DNA from 3 places in the Gilvimarinus sp. DA14 genome. Region 1 is predicted to be linked to each of the others. Evidence: predicted binding sites of a transcription regulator. Region 1 holds the regulator's gene; each other region holds the start of a gene.
The links. The regulator FNR, encoded in region 1, switches genes on or off when oxygen is low (the NO sensors DNR and NnrR bind a similar motif). The targets are predictions, from matches to a motif close to TTGATNNNNATCAA.
Positions count from the first base shown of each region.

Region 2: the regulator FNR is predicted to act here: its motif matches at 4,307-4,320, upstream of ccoN (cytochrome-c oxidase, cbb3-type subunit I).
Region 3: the regulator FNR is predicted to act here: its motif matches at 7,060-7,073, upstream of NHM04_RS11670 (OmpW family protein).

Region 1 covers NZ_CP100350.1:1,419,956-1,429,605, reverse strand. Annotated here, with positions in the region: gene NHM04_RS06365 (efflux RND transporter permease subunit) at 1-654, shown strand, start outside; gene NHM04_RS06360 (BolA family transcriptional regulator) at 704-1,015, shown strand; gene NHM04_RS06355 (rhodanese-related sulfurtransferase) at 1,126-2,076, shown strand; gene NHM04_RS06350 (hypothetical protein) at 2,188-2,556, shown strand; gene NHM04_RS06345 (hypothetical protein) at 2,546-3,079, opposite strand; gene NHM04_RS06340 (DUF4202 domain-containing protein) at 3,277-3,858, opposite strand; gene fnr (fumarate/nitrate reduction transcriptional regulator Fnr) at 3,855-4,607, opposite strand; gene NHM04_RS06330 (glutaminyl-peptide cyclotransferase) at 4,684-5,466, opposite strand; gene NHM04_RS06325 (DUF502 domain-containing protein) at 5,541-6,170, shown strand; gene NHM04_RS06320 (late competence development ComFB family protein) at 6,213-6,557, opposite strand; gene mnmC (bifunctional tRNA (5-methylaminomethyl-2-thiouridine)(34)-methyltransferase MnmD/FAD-dependent 5-carboxymethylaminomethyl-2-thiouridine(34) oxidoreductase MnmC) at 6,643-8,673, opposite strand; gene fldB (flavodoxin FldB) at 8,670-9,206, opposite strand; gene NHM04_RS06305 (flavodoxin domain-containing protein) at 9,188-9,634, opposite strand.
Region 2 covers NZ_CP100350.1:3,761,035-3,770,684, reverse strand. Annotated here, with positions in the region: gene ccoG (cytochrome c oxidase accessory protein CcoG) at 1-951, opposite strand, end outside; gene ccoP (cytochrome-c oxidase, cbb3-type subunit III) at 1,012-1,920, opposite strand; gene NHM04_RS16475 (cbb3-type cytochrome c oxidase subunit 3) at 1,923-2,129, opposite strand; gene ccoO (cytochrome-c oxidase, cbb3-type subunit II) at 2,130-2,741, opposite strand; gene ccoN (cytochrome-c oxidase, cbb3-type subunit I) at 2,754-4,202, opposite strand; gene NHM04_RS16460 (argininosuccinate synthase) at 4,410-5,630, opposite strand; gene sbcB (exodeoxyribonuclease I) at 5,778-7,241, opposite strand; gene can (carbonate dehydratase) at 7,342-7,971, shown strand; gene NHM04_RS16445 (hypothetical protein) at 8,002-8,643, opposite strand; gene NHM04_RS16440 (sulfotransferase family 2 domain-containing protein) at 8,659-9,420, opposite strand; gene NHM04_RS16435 (4a-hydroxytetrahydrobiopterin dehydratase) at 9,543-9,650, opposite strand, start outside.
Region 3 covers NZ_CP100350.1:2,659,406-2,669,055, forward strand. Annotated here, with positions in the region: gene ctaD (cytochrome c oxidase subunit I) at 1-101, shown strand, start outside; gene NHM04_RS11620 (cytochrome c oxidase assembly protein) at 134-709, shown strand; gene NHM04_RS11625 (cytochrome c oxidase subunit 3) at 753-1,664, shown strand; gene NHM04_RS11630 (DUF2909 domain-containing protein) at 1,729-1,956, opposite strand; gene NHM04_RS11635 (SURF1 family protein) at 2,074-2,814, shown strand; gene NHM04_RS11640 (hypothetical protein) at 2,825-3,445, shown strand; gene NHM04_RS11645 (heme A synthase) at 3,435-4,448, shown strand; gene cyoE (heme o synthase) at 4,494-5,405, shown strand; gene NHM04_RS11655 (SCO family protein) at 5,440-6,087, shown strand; gene NHM04_RS11660 (hypothetical protein) at 6,113-6,409, shown strand; gene NHM04_RS11665 (DUF2238 domain-containing protein) at 6,391-6,993, shown strand; gene NHM04_RS11670 (OmpW family protein) at 7,129-7,839, shown strand; gene NHM04_RS11675 (DUF4112 domain-containing protein) at 7,895-8,302, opposite strand; gene NHM04_RS11680 (DsbA family oxidoreductase) at 8,306-8,968, opposite strand.

The DNA.
Region 1 (9,650 bases):
GATTTGCGTGCCCTGGCCGAGCGCGAACTACCGGATGGAATCGGAATCATCTTTTTGGGTGAGGCCGAGACGCTGGACGAAACCTCCCAGGAGGTGATGATGACCTATATCATTGCTCTGGTTGTTGTTTTTCTGGTGTTGTGCGCTCAGTTTGAAAGCTTCTCCAGTGCGGCAATCGTTATGCTAACCGTGCCCTTTGGTGTGGCTGCAGCGATTTTTGCCCTGTTGCTTACTGGTACCAGCATCAATGTTTACTCTCAAATTGGTTTGGTCATGCTGATCGGACTGATGGCAAAAAATGGCATTTTGTTGGTGGAATTTGCCGATCAACTGCGCGATCGCGGTGACGATGTTTTGACTGCTGTCACCCGTGCTGCCAGAGTGCGGCTACGGCCGATCATGATGACCATGATGTCGACAATTCTGGGTGGTTTGCCCTTGATTTTAAGTGCCGGTCCCGGGTCCGAAGCGCGCACGTCCATTGGTTGGGTTGTATTTGGCGGCTTGGGTCTGGCTGCGGTGTTCACCCTGTATTTGACCCCGGTGGTGTATGTGTTGGTGGCGCGTTTGTCCAAGGCGCGCGCAGCAGAGGGGCAGCGTTTGGAGCAAGAACTGGAGCTGGCACGGCACATACCCGATAGCGGCGAGCAGTGAGCATCGCGGTAGTGGTGAGTTACAATAGGCTAAAAGCAATGAGGTACCTATGACTCCCGTACAAGACAGTATCGAAAAAGCTCTGCAAGCCGAGTTTTCACCTCAGGTGTTAACTGTGGTGAATGAAAGCCATATGCACAGTGTGCCGCCTAACTCGGAAACTCACTTTAAAATCACCCTGGTGAGTGAGGCCTTTGTTGGTAAAAGGCAAGTGCAGCGTCACCAGGCCGTCTATGGGGCGCTGCGAGAGCAAATGGCAGGCCCGGTACACGCTCTGGCGCTGCATACCTATGCCCCTGAAGAGTGGCAGGGGGCGCAGGTGCCGGATTCTCCCAACTGCCTGGGGGGCGGCGGAAAATAGCCCTTTGTTGAGATAAATCAAGTTATTGGCTGGCTGTATAAAAAACAACCGGCTATAATCCCGCCCCCAGATTTTGACCTTCATAATTGATGACCGGAAACCGCACGAGCATGAGTGAAATAGTTGTAGCCGCCCTGTATAAATTTGTTTTGTTGCCCGATTACCAGAATTTGCGCCAGCCGCTACTGGCCGAGTGCGAGCGACTGGGGCTTAAGGGAACCTTGCTGTTGGCCGCTGAAGGTATCAATGGCACAGTTTCTGGCAGCCGCGCGGGTATAAACGGGCTGCTCGATTATTTAAAGCGCGATGAGCGCTTTGCGGATTTGGAGCACAAAGAGTCTCTGCACCAGGACAAGCCTTTTTATCGTATGAAGGTAAAGCTGAAAAAAGAGATTGTAACCATGGGTGTTGAGGGTATAGACCCCAAGCAAATCGTCGGCACCTATGTAAAACCGGCGCAATGGAATGAACTGATTAGCGATCCTGACGTGCTGGTGGTTGATACCCGCAATCATTACGAGTATGCGATCGGTTCATTCGAGCGTGCGGTGGATCCGGAAACCGAGACCTTTCGCGAATTTCCAGACTATGTAAATCAGAACTTGGACCCGCAAAAGCATAAAAAAGTGGCCATGTTCTGCACCGGTGGCATTCGCTGCGAAAAAGCCACAGCGTATATGAAAGAGCAGGGTTTTGATGAGGTCTATCACCTCGAAGGTGGTATCTTAAAATACCTGGAGGAAGTGCCTGAGCAGGAAAGCCTTTGGCGCGGCGAGTGCTTTGTGTTTGATAACAGAGTGGCCGTTAACCACAATCTCGAGAAGGGTTCTTTTGACCAGTGTTATGGCTGTCGACATCCGATCACTGAGGATGAGAAAGCGTCGCCACTGTATTTAAAGGGTGTTTGCTGCCCGCGCTGCTATGATTCGCTCAGTGAAGATCAAAAGAAGCGTTTTGCTGAAAGGCAAAAGCAAATCGAGCTGGCTAAGGCCCGCAACGAAGCTCATATTGGCGCGCCGCCCCCGGCGCGTCAGCGTAAAGCTAGGTTAAATGACGCCTAAGGCTTTGACCTAGAGATGGCGGTGTCGTAAAACTGTCATACTGTAGGGCTATTCTTTTAACCCCGTGTCGTCAGGCATGGGGGGTATTTCCATTCAAAATAGGCCAGAGCAATGGACTTTGAAACCTGGGATGTCGACCTGACATCCGGTGAGGCGAAGCACGACTGCGGTTGTGTGATTCGCGTTGAGGGGGACCCGCAAAACCCCATGTCGGTAGATCCCAGCAATTTTCCCAAGAATCTGAACTTTATTGACCAGGCTCGATTGTTGCGCTGTGGTATCGAGGCCCTGGCCGCCGCCGCCCGTGAACATGGGTTTCAGGGGCAGGTTGGCGGTCGCGATGATGCCTCGATTAAGGTGAAAAGCCGCACCGCGCAGGAGCTGGAGCGTAAAGCGCGAATGTTTGCCGAAAACCCGGGCAAGCCCAAACGCGCAGTGTTGTCGTTAAAAAAGCGCCAGCCACAACCTGTTAGCGATTGACCAGTTGGCCACGCAACTGCAGTTGGGTTTTGTGCTGATCTAGTAGTTGCATCATCTGGTTAAAATCCTGCTGGGCGATATCCAAGCCGTTGGTTACGATCACATCCGGGTTGCCGTTGTACACCAAGTTGTTTAGTTCTTCGTTGGTCTTGTCGATCGCGGCAAAGATTTTATCGGTGGTTGCTTTATCCCGGAAAATTCGCCCCTGGTTAGTCAGGCGCAGGTAATCGTCGCACTCTTGCAGCCAGTCTTTGCGCTGTTCCAGCATCTTGCGAATATTGTTCATACCGCCTTTATGGCCGTTGGGCAGCTGTTCGGCACGGTACTTGTCCAAACTTTTGTAGTCCTGAATCAGGAAATCGGCCCGTGTGCTGCTGCAGAAATCGGCATTTAGGTAACTTGCAAACTTAACCCCATGCTCGGCTTCCGCTTTTTTTTCACAAGCCTCGTCACAAGCACTCGCCAAGTTACTACCGCATAGGGCGAGAAGAAAAGATATCGCTGTTATTGGTAGTTTTTTCATAAGAGCATCACCCTGTTTATCTTTTTTGTTATTTGTTTCACACATTGGGTATAAAGGACTTTGCATTTTGGGTCAAGTCTTTACTGAATTTTACGTATTTTTATGAGATTTTGCGCGATTTTAGGGGAATGCTATTTCGAAGTGTTTTAAGCACAGCGGCTGGGGTGGCTATCAGCCGCTGTATTCTGGAGGTAGGTTCAAGCTCCTAAAGCTTTTTGGACCAGGCTCGCCATTGCCGGAGGCAGCTCTATTTTAAGAGCCGCTTCATGTCCTTGGGGCGACATTTTATTCCAGGTTTTTCGGATAATATCGATCAACTTGTCATCGTCGTGCTTTGCGGCAAACTCTTCCAGGTAGTATTTGATAAATACTAAGCAAATAACGTCTTCCAGAGCCTGTACTTCACTGTCCAGTTTGAGCCGCTTTTTTTGCAGCATATCAGCCACACGCTGGCAGTCTTGATCGCTAAAATCGTGCGCTTGCATAATCTCAACAGTACGCTGGGCGTGGTGCTTAGCCAGCTGGGTGCGCCACTTCTTGTAGCCAGCCTTATCCATTGGATATTCAGAACGGGGGATTACCCAGCGCTCAATGTGCTGCGCCCGCGCCGCAATCTGCAAATTCGCAGACGCATCAGGGGCGAACGCCATTAGTTCATCGCTCATTCGCTGGGCGTATAGCAGCTCTTTGGGCGTGCCGTCGCCTTCGAGATTGGGATCCTGCCGGTTGGCGGCATCGATATCTGCCAACGCCGCGTCTAGCTTGGCTGTTTGGTTCATGGGGCATCCTCAGGGTTGTGGGCAATCTGGCGCAGACTGTTCAAATCGAGAATCTCGAGCTCCTTGCCCTTGGCATTAATTGTGTTCTGTTTTTGCAGTCGCGCGAAAACCCGGCTGATGGTTTCCAGGGTAAGCCCCAGAAAATTGGCCATGTCGCCGCGAGACATGGGAAGCGTGAATTGTGTTGGTGACAGTTTGTGCCGCTCGTGTCGCACTGACAAGCTGAGCAGCAGCGCAGCGACTCGGGTATCGGCGCTGGCGTGACCTAAAAGCCCGAACTGTCTTTGCTCGCTGGTGATTTCACGGCTTAGCAGTTGCAGCAAATTGCGCTGCAAGCCAGGTACCTGGCGACTCAGGGATTCCAACTTGGAGAAGGGGATGGCGCATACCGAAGTGGTTTGCAGCGCTTGGGCGCTGTTGCTATATCGGTTGTCGGCTGGGCCGTCCAGGCCGATGACTTCTCCTGCAAGGTGAAAGCCAGTGATTTGTTCTTCGCCATCTCTGCTGGTGCGCCAGGTCTTAACCGCGCCGGAGCGGATGGCATAAATGGCAGTAAACGCTTCGCCCGCACGGTACAGGGTTTCGCCTTTTTGTAGCGGTTTGCCGCGCTGCACAATGGCGTCCAACCGGTCGATGTCAGAGAACTCCAGTGCCAGGGGTAGGCAAATGCCGTTGAGGCGACAATTACTGCAGTGATTGTAATCGCGAAGCCCTGGTTGAGTTGTGCAGGTATGTTGCATGTTAGGCATAGTGTAGGGTTAGTTGGTGGTGGGCATAAGCGCCTTATCTTACGTGAAATTGTGGTGGTATTTAAGTTTGCGGCCTTTAAGGCAGCCGTACTTTTATCTTGTAGTAGTGTGCCCAGCGTTTGCCGGTTACCCACAAAGTGTCGCTGGCTTGGTGATAAGCGATACCGTTTAAGACATTATCGCGATCGCCCATGGCCTCGCGCTCGCTAAGCTCGGATAAATCGAGCCAGCCCGCTACTTGGCCGCTGTCCGGTTCAATCGCAACAATTACCGAGCTTTGCCAAATGTTGGCCCAAATTAAACCCTCGGCGTACTCCAGCTCGTTTAGGCGGGTCACGGGTTTACCGTCCCATTTCACGCTTAGCTTTTTTATCAGCTCGAAATTATCCGCAGAGTGAAAAAACAGTGAGTCGCTACCATCGCTGCGCACAAGCTTGCCGTCCACCGCTGCCAGCCCCCACCCCTGGCCTCGATAGGCAAATTGCCTCTCGACAGCGCCGTTGTCGGGGCGGATTATCCAGCCGGTTTGCTGTTGCCAGCTGAGTAAGTAAATGTACTTGTCAAACTGGGTTAAGCCCTCGGCGAAATAGCGGGCGGGGAGGGATCTCTGCCAGAGAACTTTTCCCCCCCGTGGCTGGCTGATGTCAATCTTGATCAGATAAGACTTGCCCCTCAGGCCGCTGCTCTCGAACAAAAAATCACCGTCAAATTCCAGCCCCTGAGTAAAAGGGCGGGGATCGCGTGAAATAGAATCTACAAGCTTGTACTCCAGCGCGGGTGCGGCACTTAAACAGGGCTTGCTAAGCAGCATCAAGGCCGTTAAACAATAGAAAACGTGATGACGTAAATTTGAAAACATGCGGGTTCGCGCGTTGTCTGGCTATATCAGTTTGGCCATAATAAACACCGGGTTATAAATAACAAGGCATTACTATGAAGCGTTTGCGCTCGTTTGTGATACTCACTCTGCTCGGCGGCCTGGCGGTCGTCTTGCCCATCACGATTTTTGTTTTGCTATTGCAGTGGCTGGTGGGGGTAATTGTTGATCTGACGGCGCCGCTTAGCGCTTGGCTGGCTAATTATGTCACCGTGAATGATTACACCGCTGACATCCTCGGTGTAGCATTGGTTTTAAGTGGCTGCTTCTGTATTGGTTTATTGGTAAAAACCGGCGTGGGACGCTGGTTGCAACGACTTGTCGATGGTGTCTTGTCGCGTCTCGCGCCTGGCTACAGCACCATCAAAGAGATGGTGGTGCAAATTATGGGAGGCGAGGGCAACGCCTCTTTACTCAACGGCAAGGTCTGCAGGGCGTATATCATGGGCGCCTCCAGTCCGGTGTGCGTCACCGGGATTGTGACTGCTGAACACAATGACGGTGGCTATACCGTTTATGTCCCGACGGCCCCAGTGCCCACTTCGGGGTTTGTCTACCATTTGCCTGGCGATTGCGTCACTTTGTTGCCCGATATTTCGGTCGAGGCGGCAATGCGCACTGTGATTGCCTGTGGCAGTGGCTCGCAAATTATCATGCAGGCACCGCTTGAGCCGCCCGCGAAATAGCGATGAATGATTCTCGGCCAAGCCTACCGAGTGGCTGGCCGCTCAAGTATTTGTTGGCTCGGTTTCGCTGTCTTTGGCACTGTTCTCGGTTTCGCGTTCACTGACGTAGCTAATAGCATGGTTTACGGCGCGCGCTATCTTGTCGTTCACCTCTTCGAGTTCTTGCGGCGACATAAAAAAGCTCATATCTACATCGTGACGAATATACTTTGGCGGCAGGTGGTTAAGGGCAACGCAGGCGACGTCGGCAAGAAAGTCCCGATCGCCCTGGCGGGCTCTCTCACTGGCTTCCAGTATGGCCTCAATAACATGTCTTTCGTAGTAATTGTGAATGTTGTCGACGTCCTCCCGGCGGTTAGGGTTTGGGCGAGCGGTTGTGGCAAGCATAGTGAATCCCCGTAGTGATATGAGCGTGAAAGCAGTGAGTTGCTGCTTTGGCTTAATCAGTATAGATCAGCCGCGGCAGCCTTATTCAACGTCGGATCAAATCGCGGAGAATGAATCTGGCAGGGTGCAGCGCCTGGGATAGCTGCCGAGGCAGAGGTGGTGGTTCGGCGTTGATTAGAGCCGCGAGAAATTCGGCGCATAAGGGGGTGTAGGCAAGGCCACGCGAGCCAAAGCCGGTGTTCAGATATAACCCCGGGTAGTAGCTGGCCTCGGCATTCAGGCGCGCTTTGGCGTTTTTGCTTAATGGTGCAAAGTCGCGTTCGAGCGCTGCTGCATCCGGCGCCGGGCCCACGATGGGTAAATAGTCCGGTGTGGTGCAGCGCAAGGCGGCACGGCCGTCTAGTTGCTCATGCCCTATGGGGGTCAAGCTGTGTTGCAGCTCGGCGCCGAAATCTCCGAGGTGCTCGATATTTTTATCATGATCTTCGGATCGCAGCTGAGTGTCTGTCTGGCCCAGATTGAACGTGGCGCCCAGACTGTGCTGCCGCTGCGATGCCGGCGCGATATAGCCTTTGGCGCAGAGCACCGTCTGTAGCTTCTCGCTGGCGGGGGAGGCCGGCAAGTGACTCACCTGCCCGCGAATGGCTTTTAATGGCAGGTGCATTAGCTGGGAAAAGTTACGGCATTGATGCGCGCCGGCGAGGATCAGAATATCCGCACTGGCGCTGCAGTTGGCTTGCGCATTGAGGGTGCGCCACTGCGCATCAGCTCGTTCTATGGCCGTAACTTCGCAATTACCTGTAAAGGCGATAAGAGGGTGCTCAAGCAGTGCGCGGCAAACGGCCGGTGGGTTGAGCCAGCCGCAGGCGGAAAAGTAAAGCCCGCCGGTAGGCAGCTCGACACCGGCTCGGGCGCTGGCTGCGCGTGCGTCAAGCCAGGCAGCAAAAGGATGCTGTTCGCTAATTTGCCGATACTGGCGCTGTTGTTTTTCATCGCAGGCAAGCTGTATAACGCCACAGGCATCGCCGAAAATTTGATCCGCCTGCCAGTAGCCTTGGTAGTGCCTTTGCGCATACAAAAGCGCGTGCAAGTTAAAATTGGGTAGTGTTTCATTGCGGTGGCTTAACTTGGCGTAGAGAACGCCCTGACGATTGCCGGACCCTTGTTGCGCGGGCGCCGGTTCGCTATCTAATACTTGTACCTGCCAGCCGCGTTCGGCCAGGGCTCGGGCCGTGTGGCAACCGGCAAGACCTGCGCCAACCACAATGGCCGTGCGTGCACTCGCGCTGTGGGTGATACGGTGATAAACCCCGGGTTCGTGATACGCCGATGGTGCTTGTTCGGTGGGTGCGGCCACTCCCGCATGTAAGGCGCACACCATTTCCCGCTTTCTGCCGAACCCCGGCACCTTTTGAATGCGAAAGCCCGCCGTTGTCAGCCCACGCTTCACGACCCCGGCGGCGCTAAAAGTGGCTGCGGTTGTGCCCTTGGCCGACAGTACGCCGATTGTCTGAAAGAGCTCGTCGGACCACATATCCGGATTCTTGCTGGGCGCAAAGCCGTCTAAAAACCAGGCATCTACGTTGAAATTAGGTGTTTGCCAGCGCGAATCACCGCTCGGCAGTAACTGTGCGAAGCCTTCGGCGGCGTCGGCGATAATTAAGCTTAAGCTGACGCCAGCGAACTTTAGGCGGTGCACACCGGGAGGCAGGTAGTCCGGATAGGCCTCTATCAATTGCTTGGCCAGGGGCGTAAGCTCGGGCCACAGCCCCAATGCGCGAACTAAATCGGCTTTGCCGAGGGGAAATTTCTCACAGCTGACGAAATGCAGCTTGGCCGATAATGGCGCCTGCTGTTGCCACAGTTGCCAGGCGGCAAGAAAATTCAGGCCGGTGCCAAAGCCGGTCTCGGCGATAGTAAAGACCGGGTGTGGCCCGCTTGCTACAGCTTTTAACTGACAAAAACGCTCTGCCAATTGGTTGTGCTTTAGAAAAACGTGCCTGGTTTCGGCTAAGCCATCGTGGCGGGAAAAGTACACATCGCCGAATGCGGAGGACAGGGGCTGACCCTGTTCATCCCAGGTGAGCTTGGCGCTGTCGTGGGAGCTTTGCTTCACAGGCCAAATTCACGCTTTAGTTGCTCGCACCACAAATTGATGCGCTCTTCACTCAGATCGAACTCGTTTTCGTCATCCAGCGCCAGGCCGACAAATAGAGTGTTGTCGGCAGTCAGTGCTTTGGAGGCTTCAAACTCGTAGCCTTCGCAGCTCCAGTAACCACAGGGTGTTGCTCCCAACGCAACAAGCTTGGCGTGCAAGTAGCCCATGGCGTCGAGAAACCACTCCGGGTAACCGACCTGATCGCCCAAACCGTAGTGAGCGACCTTTTTACCCTGCCAGTCGACTTGGTCAATCTCGTCCCAAATCTCCTCCCAATCCTCCTGCAGCTCGCCATAATCCCAGGTGGGCATACCGAGTATTATCAGCTGATAAAAGCTAGCCTCAATAATGGGGGTTTCGGCGATGTTATAAATATCCACTAGAGACTCGCCTAGGGTTTGGCGAATCTTTTCTCCAGCCATTTCGGTGTAGCAGGTGGAGCTGCCGTAAAACAGCGCGATAGGGGCACGGCTCACAGGGCGGTCGTCCATTGTCCGAGCCACTCTATGGCGGCGGCTTCTGGGTCGTCGCCGCTGCAGGCGTCCAGCACCAATGGCTCGCCCACGCGTTCGGCGCCCAGCTCGCACATGGCGTGGTCAATGGCGCGGCCGGCCTCGGCAAACGTGGCGTAGCTGCTGTCGCCGAGATTGATAACGCCGTAGCGACGTCCGGCAATGCAGGGAAAGTCGCGGGTCAGCCCCAAATACAGCGGCTGAATATTGCCGGGCAAGTCGCCCGCGCCTGTGTTGGAGGTGCAGATCAAGAGAATGTCATCGGGATTATCGGTGATATCCGCTACCTCTGGCAGCGGGTTAACGATCGCCTCAAAGCCGCTGCTCTCGAGATAATCTTTGGCGCTGGCGGCGACCATTTCGGCGGTACCCATTTCCGAACCCACCAGAATTTGAATGCGGGGCATACATAGACTCCTGCCA
Region 2 (9,650 bases), 1.6 Mb from region 1:
GGTAAACCGAATTAAACCACGGGGGTAATGCATTTTATCCATTACCGTGTTGCAGGCATCTACACACAATCCACAATCGATACACTCAGATTGCATGCCGTCGCGGATATCAATATCCACAGGACACACCTGCACACACCAAGAGCAATCAATGCAATCGCCCTTACCCGCTGCCTTGTAGTCTTCGTTAGCCTTGCGCGGGCCGCGTTTCTCGCCACGCACATAATCGTAAAACACAGTAAGGGTATCGCGATCGTACATCACCGACTGAAACCGCGCATAGGGGCACATATACTTGCACACCTGCTGGCGCATAAACCCGGCATTGATAAACGTCGCAGCGGTAAAGAAAAACACCCAGAACGCAGCCGCCGGATGCACATCGATGGTTACCAGCCCCATGATCAAATCGCGAATCGGTACAAAATAACCGACAAAGGTGAGACCGGTAATCAGTGCAATCACAAACCAAAGGGTGAAAGTCGCCCCCTTGCGCATCAGCTTGTTTGCACTCCAGGGCGCTGCGTCCAGCCGGATACGCTTATTGCGATCCCCCTGACAAATGTACTCCACCCAGATAAACATCTGAGTCCATACGGTTTGCGGACAAGTAAAACCACACCAGACGCGCCCCACTAGCACCGTCACGGTAAACAATAAAAAGGCACTGATAATCAGCAACCAGGCCAGATACATACCGTCCTGGGGCCAAAAAGTGGTCCAAAGAATATGAAACTTGCGCTCTGGCAAATCGAACAACATGGCCGGGCGGCCATCGATCACCAGCCAGGGCATCAGTATAAATCCGAGAATGAGCGGCAGGCCGGTGTAGCGACGAAGCTTTTGATAAAAACCGGTTATGTGACGGGTGTAAACCTTATCTTCCGCCTCATAGAGATTGATATAACGAACGCCTTCTGGGCTGTCGTCGGAAGCAGGATCTTGACTCACAGGACACCTCGACGTGAGCAATGTGTGGCGTGCGCCGGGTTACCCCGGCGCGGGCAGGATTTACTCTTGCTCCTCAAAAGGCAGGGACAAGCTATAAACATACGCTGCCAACAAATGGATACGACTGTCTTTTAACAGCTCTTGCTGGGCTGGCATAACACCATTGCGGCCATTACGCAGCGTCTGACGAATATCGCTCGGCTCGCCACCATACAACCAGATATCATCCGTCAGGTTAGGTGCGCCCAGGGCGTGATTCCCTTTACCATCTACCCCGTGGCAGGCAACACAATTTTGCTTAAAGTGCGCTTCACCCGCACTTGCCATGGTTTGGTCGTGCTCACGGCCCGACAGGCTTAAAACGTATTCAGCGGTTTCGTGAACGCCCTCTTCACCCAAAATAGCAGCCCAGGGTGGCATAACACCTTTACGACCGCCGGTAATAGTCTGCTTAATGGTGGCCGGCTCGCCTCCCCACAGCCAATCGTTATCGGTCAAGTTGGGGAAGCCGTGGTTACCACCGCCATCGGCGCCATGGCACACTGCACAGTTGTTGGCAAATAAACGCAGCCCCATTTTCATGGCTTCAGGATCGCGCGCCAGCTCCTCAATAGGCATGGCGTTGTATTTACCAAACTGCTCGGAGTACAAGGCCTCAGCTTTTTGCTGATGCTCAGCCAGCTGCTTTTCCTGAGTCCAGCCGGCGATACCTTCAAACGCCCCCAGCCCCGGGTAAATAATCAGATAGGCACCGGCAAACACAAAGGTGGCAATAAACATCTTAAACCACCAGCGTGGCAGAGGATTGTCGTACTCCTCAATGCCGTCGTACACATGTCCTGTGGTGCGGTTTTCAGGGGATTCGTCGTCCCTTACCGCCACCTTGCGATTGGCCAGCAAAACCCACAACACCAGTACCAGGTTGGTCAGGGTCAGGCCGATAATCCAAAGGCTCCAAAAAGTACTCATAGTTAATTCCGCCTTGCTACATCATCGGTCGATGGAGTGTCTTTTTCTGCTTGTTGTTTTTCCCCGTCGTTTTGCTCATCGGCAAACGGCAGGTTGGCATCTTCTTCAAAACGTTTTTTGCGCTTAGGGGCAAAGGCCCACCAGCACACCGCCGCAAACGCTATGGCCACCAGCACAGTGCTGATGGCACCCAGTGTGCCCTTATCCACTTAGCGCTTCTCCTTCAGCAGCGTGCCTAGCTGCTGCAAATAAGCCACCAGCGCATCCATTTCGGTCACGCCTCTGACTTTATCGCCGGCGCCCTCGATATCTTCATCGGTATAGGGAACGCCCACTTTGCGCAGGCCGCGCATTTTCGCTTCAGTGTGCTTGCCATCCAGGGTGTTGTCATACAGCCAGGGGAAAGCAGGCATATTTGATTCGGGCACCACTATGCGCGGGTTAAACAGATGCACTTTGTGCCAGTCGTCCGAGTAGCGACCACCGACCCGGGCAAGGTCCGGACCCGTGCGCTTGGAACCCCACAGGAAGGGGTGCTCGTAAACACTTTCACCGGCCACTGAATAATGGCCATAGCGCTCAACTTCGGCGCGCAGTGGGCGCACCATCTGGGTGTGGCAGACATGGCAGCCCTCGCGAATATAAATATCGCGCCCCTCAAGTTCCACCGGGCCCAATGGCTTCAAACCAGCGACAGGCTCAGTGGTCTCCTTGAGGAAGAACTGCGGCACAATTTCTACCAGGCCGCCAAAACTGATGGCGACAATAACCAAAACGGTCATCAAGCCGATATTTTTTTCGACGATATCGTGATTCTTCATCTTTCTTCTCCCTTATACCGTCTGTGGCTCAGCGTCAGCTTGTGCGTCTGACTGCTTTGGTGCTTTGGCAGTGCAGTAGGCGTTGTAGGCCATCAACACCATACCGGCAAGGAAGAAGGCGCCGCCGAGGAAGCGGACAAAGTATCCTGGGTAGCTGGCCTGAACAGCCTCAACGAAGCTGTAGGTTAAGGTACCGTCGTCGTTAAACGCGCGCCACATCAAGCCCTGCATAATGCCGTTTACCCACATAGAGGCGATGTACAACACCGTGCCTATGGTGGCGAGCCAGAAGTGGACATTAATCCATTTCACGCTGTACATCTCTTTGCGGCCGAACAGAATAGGCAGCAAATGATAAACAGCACCGATGGAGATCATCGCCACCCAGCCCAGGGCACCAGAGTGCACGTGACCGATGGTCCAGTCAGTGTTGTGGCTCAGCGCATTAACGGTTTTGATCGACATCATCGGACCTTCAAAGGTCGACATACCGTAGAACGACAGAGACACTACCAAAAAGCGCAGGGTGGGATCAGTGCGAAGCTTATGCCAGGCCCCTGACAAGGTCATGATACCGTTGATCATACCGCCCCAGCTGGGCGCCAACAGAATCAGTGACATCACCATACCCAAGCTCTGTGCCCAGTCCGGCAATGCTGAGTAATGCAGGTGGTGAGCACCGGCCCAAATGTAGATAGAAATCAGGGCCCAAAAGTGCACGATAGAAAGCTGATAGGAATACACCGGACGATCAGCCTGCTTGGGTACAAAGTAATACATCATGCCCAAGAAGCCGGCGGTCAGGAAAAAGCCCACGGCGTTGTGGCCGTACCACCACTGCACCATAGCATCGGCAGCGCCCGCATAGGCCGAGTAGGATTTAAACCAGGAAATCGGGATAGCGGCGCTATTGACGATATGCAATACCGCAACAGTAAGAATGAAACCACCGTAGAACCAGTTAGCCACGTAGATGTGCGAAGTTTTACGTTTGACAATAGTGCCAAAGAACACCGCAGCGTAAGAGACCCAGACAATAGCAATCAAAATATCGATGGGCCACTCAAGCTCGGCATACTCTTTTGCTGAAGTCAGACCCAGCGGCAGGGTAATGGCCGCCAGAACAATAACCAACTGCCAGCCCCAGAAAGTGAAAGGCACCAGCCAGCCACCCCATAATTTAGCCTGACAAGTACGCTGCACCACATAATAAGAGGTACCAAACAGCGCACAGCCACCAAATGCGAAGATTACCGCATTGGTGTGCAGCGGACGCAAACGGCCAAAGTGGGTATATGGCTGAAAAATATCGTTTAACTGGGGCCAGACCAGCTGAGCCGCGATTAATACGCCGACCCCCATGCCGACGATGCCCCAGACAATGGTCATGATTGCGAACTGACGTACGACTTTATAGTCGTACACCGGGTGGTCGCCCGCCGCAACTAGGTTACTACTCATAGGATCTTCCCTATTTTTGGCAAAACACAATTGTAAGTGAATGTTGTTATTAGAGATGTACTTAGGCCCCGGTGACATTCTGCGCCACCCGGGCCTATGAGTATTTGATTCTCATCAAATATAGTACAAACACCGGAGCCGTAAACCCGGCGAGGTAAAAACTGGCTGCGCTGACACGAGGTATATCAACCCCGAGTCACAGCATTGTTACAGCAGGTTGCGGCCCTTACTGGCCGCGATACGCATACGCAAGGCATTGAGCTTAATAAAGCCCTCGGCGTCTTTCTGATCGTAGGCGCCAGCATCGTCTTCAAAGGTGGCGACTTTCTCATCGAACAGGCTATCTGCTGAGCGACGGCCCACTACGTGGACGGCCCCTTTATACAGCTTAACCCGCACATCGCCGTTCACTGGCTCTTGAGTTTCATCAATAGCCTTTTGCAGCATCTTGCGCTCAGGACTCCACCAGTAGCCGTTGTAAATAACTTCGGCATATTTGGGCATTAAGCTGTCCTTCAGATGCGCCACTTCCCGATCCAGAGTAATGGACTCAATCGCGCGGTGCGCTTTCAGAATAATGGTGCCCCCGGGAGTTTCGTAGCAACCGCGGGATTTCATACCCACGTAGCGGTTTTCCACGATATCCAAGCGGCCGATACCATTGTCGCCGCCGAGCTTATTAAGCGTTTCCAGCACGGTGGCCGGGCTAAGGCGCTCACCATCAATAGCGACGATGTCACCTTTCTCAAAGGTAAGATCAACGTAGGTAGGAGTGTCCGGAGCCGCCTCCGGTGACACGCTCCAGCGCCACATATCTTCTTCAGCTTCGGTCCAGGGATCTTCCAGCACACCGCCTTCGTAGGAGATGTGCAGCAGATTGGCATCCATGGAATAAGGCGACTTTTTCTTCTTGGAAGAAAAGTCCACCGGAATACTGTGCTTTTCGCAGTAGGCCATCAACGTTTCGCGCGAGGTCAGATCCCACTCGCGCCAGGGTGCAATCACCTGGATGCCGGGCTTGAGTGCATAGGCGCCAAGCTCAAATCGAACCTGATCATTACCCTTCCCGGTGGCGCCGTGGGCGATGGCATCGGCGCCGGTTTCGTTGGCGATCTCGATCAGGCGCTTGGCGATCAACGGGCGGGCGATAGAAGTACCCAGCAGGTACTCACCCTCGTAGATAGTGTTAGCACGAAACATGGGGAAGACGAAGTCGCGCACAAACTCTTCGCGCAAATCGTCAATATAAATTTCTTTAACTCCCAACGCCTCAGCTTTGGCGCGGGCGGGCGCGACTTCTTCACCCTGACCGATATCGGCAGTGAATGTCACCACTTCGCAGTTGTAGGTTTCCTGCAGCCATTTCACGATCACCGAAGTGTCCAGACCGCCGGAATAAGCCAGCACAACTTTATTGATGGACGACATACACTGCTCCTAATTGACTAGATTTTCACCAATTGTAGAGCACCAGAAAAGGTGCGGCGAAATTGTACCCGCAATCGCAGCCAATTCCCACACTAAATGTTACCGGATTACACAGATATACAGAGGCTCGCGCCCCTGTGGATAAGATTACCCGCCCGCCACGGCCAGCTGATGATTGGCGAATGCGGTCACTTCTTCCAGTAGCTGACGCTGCGAGGGAGTTACTTCGCCGCCCTGCAGAAGCTCAGCCATTAACCGGTCAAAATCGCTTTTCACCAGCGATGCGCCCGCCGCCGGATCGGTCAGGCGACGATAGCAAAAACGCCGCCAGCGCTCGGCCTCGTCCGGGGTCAAGGTGTGCGGGAAGTTACGCGCACGGTAGCGAAACAAAAGCTCGGGCAGGCGCCCGTCGTGAAAGTCGAACTCCCCGCCCAAGGCCTCAGGGGACGAATTGCGAATCTTGCGCATCAACGCCCGGTCGTGATCGGAGAAAAAACCCTCGTATAGCATCTGCTCGGGATCGGTACGCGGCGCAAACTGCCCCAGCTGATACAAATCCGCAAGCTTCTTACGCAACTCGGCCAGCTCTGCCACAGATAAGTTGTAAAAGGTTTGCCAGTGGCGCTCACACAGGTTGCGATCCAGCCCCAGGCGCGCAGCTGTCGCCTCATCCAGGGCGGTGAGCGGCAAAACCATGGGACTTTTATTCAAATGAATTTCCTTAAGTGCCAACCGCTCGACACCTTCGGGTAACTCACTGGTCGCCACAAACAATCGCTCGGCAAGCGCCTCCGAAGCAAGATTAAGCAGCGCTTGCGGATCACTGCTGAGGTTAAAAGCAATCACACTGTTCTTGTTTTGGGGATGCCAGGCCAGGGGAACCACCAGGGCTGCATTACCCTGGGCAGACGGGAAACGCGATGAAATGTGCAACACCGGCTTGAGACCGTCGACATCCAGTTGCCCCGCCGCAAACCGTTTATTGCGCAATTTTAAGGCGTATTCAAACAGCTTGGGCTGAGCGGTCTTTAACAGCCGGGCCAGAGCAATTGTGGCGTAAACATCACTCAGGGCGTCGTGCGCCGAACCGTGCTCCAGATTATTCGCCGCCGTCAAGGCCTCCAGCTTAAAACACGGGGTGCCATCTTCGTAGTTGGGCCAGGTAATGCCCTCGGGTCTCAGGGCGCGCGCCATACGCATGACATCAATTAAATCCCAGCGCGAATTACCGTTTTTCCACTCGCGCTCATAGGGGTCGTAAAAATTTCGGTAGAGGTTGTAGCGGGTGACTTCATCATCAAAACGAATAGAGTTATAACCCACGCCACAGGTGCCGGGAGCCCCCAGTTCAGCGGCGATTTGCGCCATGAATTCCGCCTCGCACAATCCCCGCTCCTGGGCCAGCTGCGGGCTCAGACCAGTCACCAAACAGGCGGCGGGCTTGGGCAGCAAATCCTGCGGCGGCTTGCAGTAAATCATCAGCGGCTCGCCAATAACATTTAGGTCGGCATCGGTACGCACCCCGGCAAACTGCGAGGGCCTGTCAATGGCGGGCACCTCGCCCCAGGTTTCATAGTCGTGCCAATAAAAGCTAAAACCGCCCGCTGCCATATTGTTCTCCTCTGAGCCCCCTTCCAAAATCCACGCCTACTGTATCACCCGCCCACTTTGAAATATAATTGCGCGACGAAAAAACAGCCGGGAGGAATTCATGTCGAACCTAGATCACCTTTTTAAGCAAAACGCCGAGTGGGCGGAGCGGATCAAATCCGAAGACCCTGAATTTTTTGCCAAACTGTCTGAACAACAAACCCCCGAATACCTCTGGATCGGCTGCTCCGACAGCCGCGTGCCGGCCAACCAAATTGTCGATTTGATGCCCGGAGATGTGTTCGTGCACCGCAATGTCGCCAACCTGGTGGTGCATACGGACTTGAACTGCCTGTCGGTGATGCAATTCGCCGTAGAAGTGTTAAAAGTGAAACATATTATGGTAACGGGACACTACGGCTGCGGTGGTGTTAAAGCCTCAATGCAAAACCAACAAGTAGGCATTGTCGACTACTGGATTCGCAATATCCGCGACGTGTACTACAACCACCAGGATGAACTGGAAGCTATCGGCGATGAAGAGAAGCGCCTGGAACGCTTGGTTGAGCTGAACGTGATGCAGCAGGTGGCCAATGTCTCCCACACCAACATTGTGCAAAACGCCTGGGCACGTGGCCAGGAGCTCACCCTGCACGGCTGGTGCTACAGCATTAAGGACGGCATTATCCGCAATTTGATGGACTCAATTAGCGGCCCAGAAGATTTAAGCGAGAGATATCGTTTAATCTAACAAGCAAAGGGCGCCAAAGCGCCCTTTTTGTTAGAAATTTTCCCTAGCGTAGAAACCTTTTTCAAAGAACCAGCGGTTACGGTCAAAAACTAATTGCTCGCACTCTGCATCGTAAACTTCTTGATATTTTTTGTGTTTGCTGACATTTTCAAAAGGAAGCTTATAACCTGCACTCAAATATGGGCTCATATAAGTTTCAATATCAGCATTTAAATTTTCAAACTTGAGAACGGTCAGGTTATCCGGTAAAGCGCCATTCATGGAAAAGTACAAATTCAAGCGAGGCGGATTCATGCCAAAAAAAGGTGCCTGCTTTAAGTACTCCTTATAATCATTTGCCAGTGCAATTTTTTGCGCAGGCCCCCTGTCCTGAGGCAAGTTTTTGCGTAGATACGCATAGCGCGACAATTCCAAATCATAAGGGTTACGCATAACCGCAAAAATACGCTCAAAACCCGCGAGATCCATGTTTCGGTAAGTAAAAAACGACTGCGCGTCCACCAAGGTTTCGTGTCGGCGACCGGGCAAATACCCGACTCGATCTTCTCGCTTTTGCTCAAACGGCCCAGTCACGAAAACCTGACCTTCCAATGACTCCAAAAGCATTTGGGTCATGCTCATACCAGCCGTTTTCGGAGTATGAATAAATAAAACTTTGTTATTCCAAATCACAGATAAACCACCAAGTTAAGAACACCCTAAAAGCGCTCTGTCCAGTTTTTCATTTGCCAGCTGATAAACCTGCAAATCATCTTGATTTGCCTCTAACAGCCTACTAAAAGTTGAGGGCGCCAAACCCTCCTCCATTGACACCAGCCGCTGATCTAATTCGTATTTACGACTTTGCGTTGCATTTTTCCATTGCGGCTCAAGCACTACGTCAGCCCCTATGACACCTTCTCGCTTCAACCAGGACTGCAGCACCATCAGTGACTCAGCGAATCTGTCTACCACACCCACAAACGGCAAGCAGCGAATCGCTTTCTCAGCTCGCACTATATCTGGCCCATGTCTTTCACCATACATAAACGCCAGCTTCTGCGCGTGAAAGTTTCTACATTGCCGATCAAGAGGAACCGCCAAGCGAGCGTTAAGATAACCCGAAAAATCGGTTTTTCGGGCCAGAGCAGAGCCAAAATCACTACCGGCACTTCGGCTTTCAAACTCATACACAGAAGCAACCCTATCAAGGGGGTGCCTCACAAAGATAATAGGCAGCACCCTGGTAAACAAAAACCTTGGTGGCGGTAAATATGCCGTATGAGATGAGAAGTAAAGACAGCTCTTTTGCTCTGATATCCAAGCTTTGACACACGCCCTATTGCGCTTAATTCCCTCAGGAAACTCTTTTTCCTGTGAAATGCCTGACGCAAACAACGAACGAAAAATAGAGTCGATGGATGTGCCTGCATTTTTAAACAAATGATAGTGAAAAATAACTTTTCGCATTTATGCCCTGTTTACCCCTACAAGCACAGCCTGGGCACTTTGAAGCCTGGAGCCGCTGACCAATGGTTCCGCTAGACTCTAAAGTTCAGTATTAATCAAAACAACTTCCCTGTAACAACACGCTACCGGCATTTATCCGTCTTTGCTGCCATAACAAAATCGTTCCGATGCAATCCCTTTATCTTGTGGGTCCACCACTCAACCTTTACCTTGCCCCACTCAGTAGTGAG
Region 3 (9,650 bases), 1.2 Mb from region 1:
AAGCCACCGACGAAGTGTGGGAAAACCCCGAAGGCTTGGAGTGGACGGTACCCTCACCGGCGCCTTACCACACCTTTGAAACGCCTCCGGAGTACAAGTAAGCATCGGTGAGCGGGCGGTATAGAGAGCGAACATGAAGTGGTTGCCGGAAAACCCCAACACACGATTAACGGTAAAGTTAACCGCCATCGTGAGTTTCATGTTCGTCTTTGCGATTTTTATTATGCCGCCGCTGTACGATGCGTTTTGTGAAATAACCGGGTTAAACGGCAAAACCGGCACCAAGTACGAAGCGGTGGAGGCAGTCGTCGACACCAGCCGAGAAATTAAAGTGCAGTTTGTCGCCACCAATAACGAGGGTATGCCCTGGCAGTTTGGCCCCGAGGTAAAAACCGTAACGGTTCATCCGGGCGAGCAAACGCGGATTAATTACCGGGTTAAGAACACCACCGGTAAAGATATGATCGGCCAGGCGATTCCCTCGCTAACGCCCTACAAGGCAAGCAGTTACTTTCACAAAACCGAATGTTTTTGTTTTAACCAACAGGCGCTGTTGGCGGGCACCGAGGCAGAGCTGCCGATGTACTTTATCATCGACCAGGATCTGCCCGAGTACATCAAAACGGTAACGCTCAGCTATACCTTGTTTGATGTCACCGACCGCTTCAGCAAAGACGAGTTGTTAAGCATGGTCGTTACCGACCAATAACATTAACCGCAGAACAATAACATTTTGCGCGGGGAGTAGAATTATGAGTGGAGGAACCTACTACGTACCGGAACAGAGCAAGCTGCCAATTTTTGCCAGCTTTGGTTTGTTTTTAACGGTATTTGGTGCAGCCAATTGGATGAATGGCAATTCGTCTGGCCCCTGGCTGTTTTTTGCCGGCGGCTTAACCTTTGCCGCGGTGCTGTGGAACTGGTTCAGCATTGTCATCAGCGAAAATATGGCGGGGCTTAACAGCCCGCAGTTAAAGCGCTCCTACGTGATTGGTATGGGCTGGTTTATTTTCTCTGAGGTCATGTTCTTTGCCGCCTTCTTCGGTGCACTGTTTTATATTCGCGCTTTGGCACTGCCCTGGCTGGCGGGCGAGGGTGACGGCGTAGACAACGTTTTACTGTGGCCGGGCTTTGCCAACGAATGGCCGCTAATGACCACGCCGGATATGGCCGCCAATGCCGAGAACGCGATTAAAGTGGGCCCCGAAGCCGCCATGAGCTGGCCGGGCTTTGGCGGGCTGTTTAGCTGGCTGCCGTTTTGGAATACCGTGGTGCTGTTAAGCTCGAGTGTCACCGTGCACTTTGCTCACACCGCCATCAAAAACAACAACCGCAAACAGTTCAACATTATGTTGGGCGTGACCGTGCTGCTGGGCTTTATCTTTTTGTTCCTGCAGGCCGAAGAATATATTCACGCCTACCAAGAGCTGGGCCTGACGTTGCAGTCCGGTATTTACGGTACCACCTTCTTTATGCTCACAGGGTTCCACGGTGCCCACGTGACCATGGGTACCATTATGCTGCTGGTGATGTGGCTGCGCTCGGTGCTAAAAGGTCACTTTAAACCCGACGATAACTTCGGCTTTGAAGCGGCCAGTTGGTACTGGCACTTTGTGGATGTGGTCTGGGTAGGTCTGTTCTTTGTGGTGTATGTATTTGGTTAACGCTTTTACCCTGGGCCGAGAATAAGCTTGGCCCAGGGTAGTGCAGCCAGCACTACAAAGAGTTTTAGCGCAGGTGCTGATCCCAGGGCGCGGTGTCGGTCAGAATACCACTGTAAAAACCGTAACCCACACAAATCATCATCAAAATAGCGAGGGTAATACGAATGCCCAGCGCGTAAAGCGTTCGCTTAGTGCCGGGTACACCGGCATCGCGCAGTAAATAATTTAATCCGGCGGTCAGGCTTAAGACCACGCCGATAAACAGAATTAAGATAATAATTTTAAGCCACATAGTGAACCCTGATTATTAGAATACGAATGGATACACAGCGATACTAACGCAAAGCCAGATAACTCTAAATGCTTGTTGGCTAAATGAGTTATCAACGATGTAAAGGCAGCCCAAACCGTGACACCCCGAGGTAAACCCACTTTACGCTTTATGCCCAATACCTGGATTTTGGTGCTGTCACTGGTATTTTTGCCGCTGTTAATCGGCCTGGGCGTATGGCAATTAAGCCGCGCCGATGAAAAGCGAGACTTAGAGGCGCAGCTGGCGCAAAGGCAAACCGCAGCGCCGGTTGCTTTGCAAAGCCTAAAAAACCCTGCGGCCTACACGCGTATTATCGCTCGGGGCCGGTTTGATTCGGACCACACCTGGCTGTTGGATAATCGCCAGCGCGATGGCAAACCGGGTTACGAAGTGGTGCAGCCCTTTGTGCTGGACAGTGGTGAAAGAATGTTGGTCAATCGCGGCTGGTTGCCCGCCCCGGCCCGACGCGAACAGTTGCCAGAAATAAACAATATAGTGGGCGATACCACCATTTTTGCCGAGGTGGCTTACCCCAGTAATCACCCCATGCTATCGGCGCAAAGCGGCAATAAAAACTGGCCCAAGGTGATCACCCAAGTTGTGCCCTCGGTAATGGCGCCGTCACTCGATGAGCCGCTAGCGGGTTACTATTTAAAACTGGATGCCGCCAGCACCGGCGCTTTTACGACCGCCTGGCAGCCCATTAATATGAGTTCGGCCAAGCATACCGGTTATGCGGTACAGTGGTTTGCCATGGCGCTGGCCCTGGTGATTTTAAATGTGTTCGCCAACACCAATGTGGCGCAAGTACTAAAACATAAAAAGCACAGGCAGTAGAGAGGTGTGTATGAGCGGGGAAGATAAAGCGCCCAACAAAAGGCGCGGACAAATTCAGGCGTTACTGTTAATGCTGGTGGTGGCGCTGCCCATGATCGCCGCTTATGTGATTTACCATACGGGTGTGGGCATGCCCGAGGGCACCGTCAATAAAGGCAAGCTGTTGCAGCCACCGCAGCACCTGCCAGATTTGCCCCTGCGCTTTGCCGACGGCGGTGCCTGGGACTTTGCCGAACAACCCGTGCGCTGGCGCTATGTGATCCCCGGTAGTGGCAGCTGCGACCAGGTGTGCCGCGACAATCTGTACTTGACCCGTCAGGTGCATATTCGTCTGAATGAAAAAGCCCGCCGGGTAGAGCGCTATTACCTGCTGCTGGACGGCGCCATTGAGCCCCAGTTTGCCGCCTACCTAGAAAAAGAGCACCCCCGCTTGCGCATTGTCGAGGCCCCGCGCGCAGCATTAAACGACGCACTTGCCAAGACCAATGAAACGCAGAACCCCGACCGCGCCGGGCGTTACTTTTTGATGGATCAGGAAGGCTACTTAATGATGAGTTACGGCCCCAATACCGATGGCGCCGACTTATTAAAAGACGTTAAAAAAATGCTGAAGACATCCTATGAAGAGTAACTTTACCTGGGATTTTCGTCTGGCGCTGTTAGCCACCGCGCTGGCATCGGTTGTCGTCGTCTTGGGCGCCTTTACCCGGTTGGTGGATGCTGGGCTGGGCTGTCCCGATTGGCCCGGCTGCTATGGCCATTTAACCTGGCCCACCACCGAAGAGCATGTCGCCACCGCCGAGGCGCTCTTCCCCGAAGCGCCGGTGGAGCACGACAAAACCTGGCCGGAAATGGTGCACCGGCACTTTGCCGGGCTGCTGGGGTTACTGATACTGGGGCTGACTATTTTTACCTGGCGCCGCGCCGCGCAAACCGGTCAGCCTTTACCCAAGGGCCACACCCTGGGCTTGCTGATTTTGGTGATTATCCAGGCCGCCTTTGGCATGTGGACGGTCACCCTCAAGCTCTGGCCCCAGGTGGTTACCGCGCACCTGCTGGGGGGCTTTGCCACCTTAAGCCTGCTGTGGCTACTCGCCCAGCGCTTGGGGCCCTGGCAGTGGATTAGCCAGCAGACCGGCAAAATCCGCGCGTTGAAACCACTGGTGCTGTTGGCGTTAGTGCTGGTGGTGGTACAAATTGCCCTGGGCGGCTGGACCAGCTCGAACTACGCGGCTCTCGCCTGTACCGACTTCCCCACCTGTCACGGTAAGTGGTGGCCCGAGATGGACGTAGCACGCGGTTTTAATTTTGCCCAAACCATTGGCCCCAATTATTTGGGCGGCCTGCTGGAGGGCGAGGCGCGCACCGCCATTCACATGGCCCACCGCTTGGGGGCTATTGTCGTCACCCTGGCGGTTTTACTCTTGGTAGTACGGCTGTTTCGCATCCGCTGCGCCCGGCCCATGGCGTGCACCGTACTGGCGGTGCTGGCGCTGCAGGTGAGCCTGGGCATTACCAATGTGATGGCGCATTTGCCGCTGGCAGTCGCCGTGGCGCACAACGCCGTGGGGGCGCTGCTGCTGCTCACCCTGGTTACCTTGACGCACCGGGTGTTTACGGCGCAAAGTACTTAATGCTAACGACAACGCACCCGATATAAGAATGATATAGGTACGCTTATGGCACAAACACAGGCACTGGCCCAATCGCCCAGCTGGCGCGATTACTACGAGCTGACCAAACCCAAGGTGGTCATGCTGATGATTCTCACCTCGGTGATCGGCATGTTGCTGGCAGTGCCCGGAATGGTGCCGCTGGATGTGCTGTTAATTGGCAACTTGGGCATCGCCCTTTGCGCCGGTTCTGCGGCGGCGGTCAATCACCTGGTGGATCGCACCATTGATCAGAAAATGTCGCGCACCTTAAACCGACCAGTGGCCAAAGGCCGGGTCGAGCCCATGCAGGCACTGCTGTTTGCCGGGGTGATCGGCGCTTTGGGCATGACTTTACTGGTGGTGTTTATTAACACCTTAACCGCCGTGCTCACGCTTATTTCGCTGCTGGGTTATGCGCTGGTGTACACCCTGTTTTTAAAGCGCGCCACGCCGCAGAATATTGTGATTGGCGGCATTGCCGGGGCCGCGCCGCCACTACTGGGCTGGACCGCGGTAACCGGCAGCATTGACGGCCACGCGCTCTTGCTGGTGCTGATTATTTTCGCCTGGACGCCGCCGCACTTCTGGGCCCTGGCGGTGCACCGCAAAGACGATTACGCCAAGGCCGACATTCCCATGCTGCCCGTCACCCACGGCGAGCAGTACACCAAGCTGCACATATTCCTGTATACCATCATTATGGTACTGGTGACCTTGCTGCCGTTTATTACCGGCATGATGAACTGGATTTACCTGGTGGGCGCACTGGTGCTGGGGGCCGGGTTTTTGTACTGGTCGTTTATGCTCATGGTGAGCAAGCGAGAAGGCCTGGGTATGGAAACCTTTAAATATTCCATTATTTATCTGATGGCGCTGTTTGTGGTAATGCTGGCGGACCATTATATTTTGCCCGCGCAAAGCCTCGGTGCAGTCTAACCCTTAAAACAAATAACGTTCAGGTAAAAGCGTAATGAGCAGTTCGTCCAACCGGCGCGGTATTATCATCACGGTTTTGTGTTGCGTGGCATTTATGGCGCTGGTGGTAGCCGGAGTAGTACACAAGCTGCTCAGCCCCCGGGTGATGACCCAGAGCGAATTGCAACTAAACCGCGCCATCGTGTTCGATAAACCCCGCCGCTTTGAAGACTTTGAACTACTCAATCAAAACGGTGAACCTTTTACCAAAGACGATTTAACCGGCCAGTGGTCGCTGCTGTTTTTTGGCTTTACCCACTGCCCGGATATCTGCCCAACCACCATGGCCGATATGGCGCGCCTAAAACAAAACCTGCCCGCCGACATTGCCGCGCAAACCCAGGGTGTGTTGGTCAGCTTGGACCCGGCGCGCGACACTCCCGAGCTGCTTAAAGATTACGTCGCCTACTTTGACCCCGAGTTTGTCGGCGTCACCGGCGATTTTCTGCAAATACGCCGCTTTGCCAACCAGGTGAACGTTGCCTTTACCAAAGTCACCCAGGGCGACGATTACACCGTGGATCACTCGGGTAATATTGTTTTAATTAACCCCTACGGTGACTACCACGGCTTTTTTAAACCGCCGTTTGAATTGGCTAAATTAAAAGCCACCTATAGCTCTATTGTCACCAGCTTTGATTAACCCCGGCTTGGCAAAGGATCGCCCAATGCGTTTTTCTCGTTTTACTCTTATTGCTGGTGTGCTACTGGCGAGTGGCTGTGTCGTAAAGCCAAAAACCATCCATGTGTACGATGAACACTGCAATATCCTAGTGCGCAAAGCTGTGCTTGAACCCGACCAATCCAAACAGTTACTGCGTTGTACCAATGAAGACTGTGTGGATCAACTGGTTGTTAGTGGTATCGTGGGGGCGGGCAGTGTGATCGTCGCGGGTAGTATTGTAATGGTGTCTAACGTGGTCTACTGGATTGAGCGGGAGCAAGAATGTCAGGCCATCAATTAAGTTCGCTCGCCTGGGCGGTCGTATTTATTGCCGTTTTTCTCTGGTCGGCCATTGCCCCTCACGACTATTTCACGTGGGCGCTTGAAGTCGCTCCCGCGGTTATCGGTGCTTTATTATTACTCGTTACGCGACATCAATTTCCTCTCACGCCTTTATTGTCGGTATTAATTTTAATTCACTGCATTGTGCTTATGGTCGGCGGTCATTACACCTATGCCGAAGTCCCGCTGTTTGAAAACCTGTGGGGCAGTGAGCGCAATAACTACGATAAGCTCGGTCACTTTTTTCAAGGCTTTGTGCCGGCGCTGCTTGCCCGTGAAATACTGTTACGGCGACAGGTGGTTAAACCCGGATGTTGGCTGGCGCTATTTGTGGTGTCTTTGTGCCTGGCCTTCAGCGCTTTTTACGAGTTGCTTGAGTGGTGGGTTGCCCTGGCCACTGGCGAGAATGCCGAAGCTTTTCTGGGAACCCAGGGCTACGAGTGGGATACACAGTCGGACATGGGCTGGGCATTACTGGGCGCCATAAGCTGCTTGCTGCTATTGTCCCGCTGGCACAATCGGCAGCTGACCCACTTCATTTAAAACGACGTGAGTGGTGCGGGCTACAGTTAACGGCCGGTTGAATAGTCCCCTCAAACTAGCAGTTAATTGAGGCAAATCAATAAGGTTAAAATCCAGCGCTTTAAACTGTCTCCATGTTAACGAGGAGACAGTTTAATGAAATGTGTCGCAGTTCCCGCTTTGTTCACCCTTTCTATTGCCGCCACTTTATCAGCACCCGTATCAGCTGATTACCAAGCTGGTGATATCGTCGTGCGCGGTGGTTTAACCAGTGTCCAACCCGATTCCGATAAGGCCGGCGTGTATGTCGAAGCTTTAGGGGGCGATACGCCGCTGTCGCTGTCGGTTGACGATAACAGCCAGCTGGGTTTGAACTTTGTTTACTTTTTTAACAGTAACCTTGCCATTGAGTTGCTGGCGGCCACGCCTTTTTCTCACGATGTCACCATTCACGATCCGCAAGCGGTATCTCCCGGCGTGTTCAACACCAATGTGGATGGCATTAATCTGGCCGAAGTAAAACACTTACCGCCAACGCTAAGCGCGCTCTATTATTTTACTACGCAGTCGGCGTTTAAACCCTACGTCGGTGCGGGTATTAACTACACCGTATTTTTTGATGAAGAGTTTACTCAGGCGCCCGAGAGTTTAGGCTTTAATAATCTCAAGCTGGACGATTCCTGGGGCTATGCGCTGCAAGTGGGTGCGGATTTTATGCTGGGTGAGAACTGGTTGGTTAACGCCTCGGCGCGCTATATCGATATCTCCACCGAAGCGACATTTAACATTGGCGATGACATTACCGGCAGCAGCGATGTGGATATCAACCCCATGGTGTATTCGGTAATGCTGGGATATGAATTCTAAAAACTGACTAGATGATTGCGCCGCACCTCAGGTGCGGCCTTTTTCTGTTTGCTAATTAAACCGGCGGCTCGCTGTCTTTCTCCCATCGCTTTTGCAGATGCTCGCGCAAAATTTTAGTGTTGCGCGTATTGGCCTTAAAGTAGGCATCAAAAATATCGCCCACCAGTGGCACCAGACCCCCGACAAAGTCTATGGCCATGTTAGCGGCAATCTTAACCTTTACCCCCGTACTGGCACCGGCGCGCTGCGCTTCCAGCAGTACATAGCTCGACAGCAACAAACCGGCAAAATCGCCAATAAAGGGTACCAAGCCAATAATGGCCTCGAAGCCCACGCGAAAGCCAATAAAAGGAACGCGTACACTGCTGTCCATCAAGCGGCTGAATTTATCCAGCCGCGCCAAAATAGCCTGTTGCTCGGCGCGCTGCGCGGCCTGAGCTTTGCCGTCCACTGAGTCGTTCACCGCTTAACCTTTCTCCGCTTGGTCTGCTTCGGCGCTAATGTCTTTAAAGGCCTGTGCTAGGGTGGCGGGCTCTTGCGCGCCCGAGATTAAATACTTCTGGTTGATAATAAACGCCGGTACCGCCGTTACGCCCGCCTGCTGGTATCGGGTTTCATCGTCGCGCACCGTCTGGGCGTATTGTTCGGAATCGAGTACCGCGCGGGCGGCCTCTTTATCAAGCCCCACCTGGGCGACGCACGCTAGCAGCACTTCGGGCTGGGAAACATCTTCGGCGTGGCCAAAGTAGGCTTCAAACAGTGCCTGTTTCATCTCGGTCTGTTTGCCTTGCTTGCCCGCCCATTTAACCAGCCGGTGGGCGTCAAAGGTGCTACAGGTGTAGCGCTCCTGCAACTTATCAAAGTTCACGCCCAGGCCCGAGGCAATCTGAATCATCTCGTCCTGGGTCGCGCGCACGTCTTCTTCGCTACGGCCGTACTTGCGCGCCAGGGCGGGCAGTATGTGTTCGCCTTCGCCGCTGTGGTCGGGGTTTAGCTCAAAGGCGTGCCATTGCACGCTAAAGTTAAATTCGGGTTCTACCTGCTGCATGGCCTGTTCCAGGCGAGCGTAGCCAATGGCGCACCAGGGGCAGGCGATGTCTGAGACTATGTCTATTTGGATGTTGGGCATGGGGTGTCCTGTGGTGGATAAATGGGCCGCTGTGCTCAGCGTATAAGTGTGTTGGTTGGGTGTTTTGGTGTGGTTTTCAATGGTTGGGGGCTTTTTGTTTGCCCGTGTCGCCGGGCGTTGCGAGGTACTTTTGGTCTTGGCCAAAAGTACCCAAAAGCCGCGCCCTAACATCTGGCCCTGCGGGTCCCCTCATTCCAATCGATTTTAGCGGGCCGTATCGACAGCGCGTCCATGCGCTGGCGATACTTGCGCAAAAGCGGCCCAGGCCGGTCTCTCTGCCTTCGGCATTCACCTTCTCCTGTTTGCTTACCCCCTAAAATCGATTTCCATTCGGCCTAGATGTAAACGGGGCAAAAAAGCAGTGCTTCGTAGCTAAGTTGAGTCCATCGGGCCTAAAGAGGCAAAGCATTGCTCTAGCGTCAGACCTCCGACATCAGACGTCCGACGTTAGCCCGTTGCAAAACGGGCTAACGCATGGCACTATTTTCTTCATCAAACATGCGCTTATTGTTGTCACGCAGTACAACTATAAATCAGTGGCTTAGCCAGGAGGCTGAGATTGGGACAGGGCAGTATCTACAGAATGACGCATGCCCTTCTTTTTAGATTCCGTGTTCTTCGTTTTCAGGGGAAACCCTTGAACACCGCGCGGTAGAGTTCCTGGGGTTAACTAAAAAATCCA